DNA from 2 places in the Oryzihumus sp. genome. Region 2 is predicted to be linked to the other one. Evidence: riboswitches for the same ligand, from Rfam matches in the RefSeq annotation. Region 2 holds a riboswitch; the other holds the start of a gene.
The links. A riboswitch is a leader RNA that binds a small molecule or an ion and turns the genes downstream of it on or off. The one in region 2 is predicted to bind thiamine pyrophosphate.
Positions count from the first base shown of each region.

Region 1 (2,445 bases), on a different contig from region 2:
TGGCCCAGTCGCGCCCGCGCCTCACCGGGGTCGGTGTCGCCCTGCCCGACGTGGGCGCCCTGCGCCCCGATCGCCTCGACCAGGTGCACCGCGTCGTTGACGACCAGGGGCACGCCGGTGCCGGCCAGCTCCCGGGCGACGGCCCGGCCCAGGGTGACCAGCTCGGCGTCGTCGGCGGCGGGGTCGCGCAGCTGCACCACGGTCACCCCGGCGGCGACGGCGGCGGATACGGTGGCCGGCACCCCCAGGGTGCCGCACAGGCGGGTGTCGGTGACCAGGTAGAGCGACAGGTCAAGCGGCGGGCGGCTCATCGGTCAGCCCAGCTGGACCCGCTCGGTGAGCGCGTCGGGGGTCAGCGCGGCCAGCTCGTCCAGCAGCGCCACGGCGAAGGACCCCGGGCCGGCGGTGCGCGCCGCGGCCTCGTCGGCGGCGACGGTCAGCGTCGCCGTGGCGGCGGTCGCCGCGAGCAGCGGATCGTCCACGCACCCGGCGAACGCGGCCATCAGCGCCCCGAGGGCGCAGCCGACCCCGGTGACCCGGGTCAGCCACTCGTGCCCGTTGGCCACGGTGACCAGGCGCACACCGTCGGTGAGGTGGTCCACCGGCCCGCTGACGGCGACCACGGTGCCGTGGCTGCCCGCCAGGGTGCGGGCCGCGTCGAGCGCCGCCTCGGGGGAGTCCAGGCTGTCCACGCCCTTGCCCCCGGCGCCGCCGGCGAGGGCCATGACCTCCGAGGCGTTGCCGCGGACCACGGCAGGGGCAGCGACGGACAGCAGGCGCAGCGCGATCCCGGTGCGCCACCGCAGCAGGGGGCCGACCGCGACCGGGTCCAGCACCCACGGGGTCCCGGCCCGCCCGGCGGCGGCGACCGCCTGCTCCATCGCCGCGGCGGTCTCGCCGTAGGGCGTGCCGACGTTGACCAGGACACCACTGGCCACCCCGGCGAAGGCCCCCGACTCCTCGGGGTTGTCGACCATGGCCGGGGCGGCGCCGGTGGCCAGCAGCAGGTTGGCCGTCCACTGGGCGACGACGATGTTGGTCAGGCACTGCACCAGGGGCGAGCGCTCGCGCAGGGTGGCGAGGGCGTCGCCGACGGCGGCGGCGGTGAGAGGGGAGACGGGCGTGGTCGCGACCATGACGGTGACGTCCCTTCGCTAGTGCGAGCTAGATCAGGTTCAACGGGTGTGTTCTCAGCCGGTGCGGACCGGCACCCCGCGTCGGCGGCGACTCTAGCCGAGCACCCTGCTACGCCCGCCTCGCCCCTTTGCCCGATGACACCCGGCGGAGCGGGGCATAGGGCGGAAGGGCAGGGGCGAGGGCACTCGCCCGAACCCGTCGCGAACCCGACCCTGGAGGTCTGCCATGCACCCCGTCGACGACCGCGCCCTGACCGACCTGCGCACCAGCGTCGGGGGGACGGTGCTTCAGGAGGGGGATGAGGAGTTCGACGACGCCCTGGAGAAGGCGGTCTGGAACGGCGACATCCACCGGCGTCCCGCGCTTGTCGTCGAGGCGATCAGTGCCCGCGACGTCGCCACGGTCATCGCCTTCGCCCGCGAGCACCGGCTCGACCTGACCGTGCGCGGGGGTGGGCACAGCTTCGCCGGGCACGCGGTCTCCGAGGGCGGGCTGATGCTCGACCTCGGCCCGCTCGACCGGGTCGACGTCGACCCGAGGGCGCGTCGCGCGCGGGTCGGCGGCGGGGCGCGCTGGTCCGACCTGGACGCCGCGGCGGCCGCTCACGGCCTGGCGGTCACCGGTGGCTTCGTCAGCCACACCGGGGTCGGCGGCCTGACCCTCGGCGGCGGCATGGGCTGGCTCACCCGACGGTGCGGCCTGACCTGCGACAGCCTCGTGTCCGCGCAGGTCGTCACCGCCGACGGCCGCACCGTGACCGCCTCGGCCGACTCCGAGCCGGACCTGTTCTGGGCGCTGCGCGGCGGCGGCGGCAACTTCGGGGTGGTGACCTCGTTCGAGTTCGCCCTCCACGAGGTCGACCAGCTGGCCAACGTCGGGTTGTTCTTCTGGGCGCCGCAGGACGCGCGCGAGCCGCTGCGTGCCGCGGCCCGCGTCATCCCTGCCCTGCCCCGGGAGTACGGCGCGTTCATCGGTGGGCTGACCACCCCGCCGGCGCCGTTCGTGCCCGTCGAGCGCCAGGGGACGACGGCGTTCGTCGTGGGCGTGATCGGCTGGGGTGCGCCCCACGAGCACGCCGAGGTGGTGGCGCCGATCCAGGAGCTGGCCCCGGCGTTCGAGCTGGTGACCTCGATGCCGTACTCCGCGCTGCAGCAGATGTTCGACGACACCGCGCCGTGGCGGATCAAGGGCTACGAGAAGGCGCTCTGGCTGGACGAGCTGTCCGACCCGGTCATCGACGTGGTGCTGGACTTCCTGCCGCGCAAGACCTCCCCCCTGAGCTTCATGCCGATCTTCGCCCTGGGCGGG
Region 1 covers NZ_JBTCWL010000058.1:12,818-15,262, reverse strand. The annotation lists gene thiE (thiamine phosphate synthase) at 1-311, opposite strand, end outside; gene thiM (hydroxyethylthiazole kinase) at 315-1,136, opposite strand; TPP riboswitch at 1,130-1,225, opposite strand; gene ACXVGS_RS14475 (FAD-binding oxidoreductase) at 1,363-2,445, shown strand, end outside.
Region 1: another riboswitch for thiamine pyrophosphate. It lies ahead of thiM (hydroxyethylthiazole kinase); the one in region 2 lies ahead of ACXVGS_RS14560 (ECF transporter S component).

Region 2 (2,445 bases):
TCGCGGGCATCGTCGAGCATGGCCTGGCGCTCGGCGTTCAGCCGCTGCGCCTCCTCGCGGGCACGGGCCCCGGCGCGCTCGAGCTCGGCGACCTCCTCGCGCAGCCGGGAGGCCTCGGACCGCAGGGACTCCGACTCCTCGTGGGCGGTGCGCCGCACCTCGTCGGCCTCGTCGCGCGCGCGTGCGCGAAGCTCCTGGGCCTCAGCCTCCACCTGCGCCATCAGCAGGTCGACATGCTCCTGAGCACGGGAGAGCAGGTGCACCGCGGGATCGACGCCCATCTGGTCCATCAGGGTCGCTCCGCAGGGTGTGGGGTGAGGATCGCCGGGAATAGTCTCAAACCGTCGCAACCCCGACAAGGGCGGGTCTCACATCGGAGCACACGCCTCAGCTGACCTCGTTCAGGCCCTTGGGCCGGTGTCCCGCGGACTCGGTGTAGTAGCGCGCGGCCTTGCGGGTCGCCAGCAGGCGCGCGACACCCACGACGGCACCGGACGCGACCGCCCAGCCGACCGCCTCGGGCCACGACACCTCGGGGTCCTCCGGGTTGGCCGGAGGCTCCTTGCCGGTCGCCGTCTTCCAGGCCGCCGTGACCAGCTTCTTGGCCACGATGCCGGCCCCGACGGCGGCACCGGTGCCGAGGACCTTCCATGCCACTGCGCCCACGCCGAACCTCCTCGATGGTCGGGCCTTGCAGACCTCGAGCCTGTCACGCCCACGGGTGTACCGTCATCTGCAGAACGACAGGGGAGCGCCCTGAGCGCTGAGAGTGCGGTTCGCCGCAGACCCTCGAACCTGCTCCGGTTAGCACCGGCGAAGGGAGTCGGGAAATCTCAGGTGCGTGCCCGGCATACCTGCGTGTGGCACGCCAGACGCCGGTATGCCGGGTGCGCACCTCCCCGAGGTATCCACAGGACACCACGGGAGAAGGAACACCACCCATGACCACGCACCAGACCCCGGTGGGCGCCGTCGCGTCCGCCCGCACCACCATCCCCGCCTCGGGCCGGCTCCTGGCCTGGCGGGGTGTCGACCTGCTGACCGCCGCGATGCTCGCGGTGGCCTTCGGCGTCGTCTTCTGGGGGTTCGACACCGTCGTCTACCCCCTCATCAGCACCGCCACGGCCGGCTTCCCGCCCGCCGGTGAGCTCTCGCTCGGCGTCTGGCTGGTCCCGGCGGTCGTCGGCGGCCTCGTCGTGCGCCGCCCCGGCGCCGCGCTGTTCACCGAGCTCGTCGCCGCCAACGTCGAGCTGTTCCTCGGCAACAAGTGGGGCATCGCGGTGCTCCTCTCCGGCGTGCTCCAGGGCCTGGGCGTCGAGCTGGTGCTCGCCGCCGTCCGCTGGCGCCGGTTCGGCCGGGTCGTCGCGGCCCTGGGCGGCGCGCTCGCGGCCGTGCTGGAGATCGTCGGCTACGAGTGGTGGTCCTACGTGCCGGACTACTCGCCGACCTGGAAGGTGCTCTACCTGCTCTTCGGTGTCGTCTCCGGCGCGCTCGTCGCCGGTCTCGGCGGTTGGGCGCTGGTCCGTGCCTTGGCCCGCTCCGGCGCGCTCAACGCGTTCCCGCCCGGTCAGGAAGTCCGTGAGCACCACCTCTCCTGACCGTCTCGGCACCCCGGTCGCCGCAGGCTCGCGGGTCGAGGTCGACCGGCTCACCTGGCGTCCGTTCGGGCGGCGCGAGCCTGTGCTGGCCGACCTGTCACTGACCCTCGAGCCCGGCGAGCGCATGCTGCTCGCCGGGCCGAGCGGCTCGGGCAAGTCGACGCTGCTGCGGGCCCTGGCCGGTGTGCTGACAACGACCGAGTCCGGGGACCTGACCGGCTCGGTGCTGGTGGACGGGGCCCCGCCGGCCGGTGCCGCGGTGGGCCTGCTCGTGCAGGACCCCGCGGACGCCTCGGTGGCCGGACGGGTCGGGCGCGACGTGGCGTTCGGCCCGGAGAACCTCGGTATGCCGCGCCCCGCCATCTGGGCCCGGGTCGCCGACGCGTTGCGCTCGGTGGGGTTCCCGCACGGGGTGGACCGGGCCACCAGCGCCCTCTCCGGCGGGGAGGCCCAGCGCCTGGCCCTGGCCGGGGTGCTCGCCCTGCGGCCCGGCCTGGTGCTGCTGGACGAGCCCACCTCGATGCTCGACCCGTCGTCGGCGGCCGTGGTGCGCGCGGCCGTCCTGGACGCGGTGGTGGATGCCGGCGCGACCCTGGTGCTGGTGGAGCACCAGGTCGAGCCGTGGCTGGACCTGGTCGACCGTGTCGTCGTGCTCGACGGCTCGGGCACGCGGTGCGCCGACGGCCCGGTGCGGGCGACGCTGGCCGCCGAGACGACCTCGCTGCTCGCCCGCGGGGTCTGGGTGCCAGGGGAGGGAGCGCCCTCACCGCTTCCCGTCGACCCGGGGCTGTGCGCCCCCGTCGGCGCGGCGCCGGCGGTCGAGGACGCACTGGTCGAGGCGTCGTCG
Region 2 covers NZ_JBTCWL010000059.1:3,710-6,154, reverse strand. The annotation lists gene ACXVGS_RS14570 (hypothetical protein) at 1-290, opposite strand, end outside; gene ACXVGS_RS14565 (DUF4235 domain-containing protein) at 388-666, opposite strand; TPP riboswitch at 736-839, shown strand; gene ACXVGS_RS14560 (ECF transporter S component) at 942-1,598, shown strand; gene ACXVGS_RS14555 (ATP-binding cassette domain-containing protein) at 1,579-2,445, shown strand, end outside.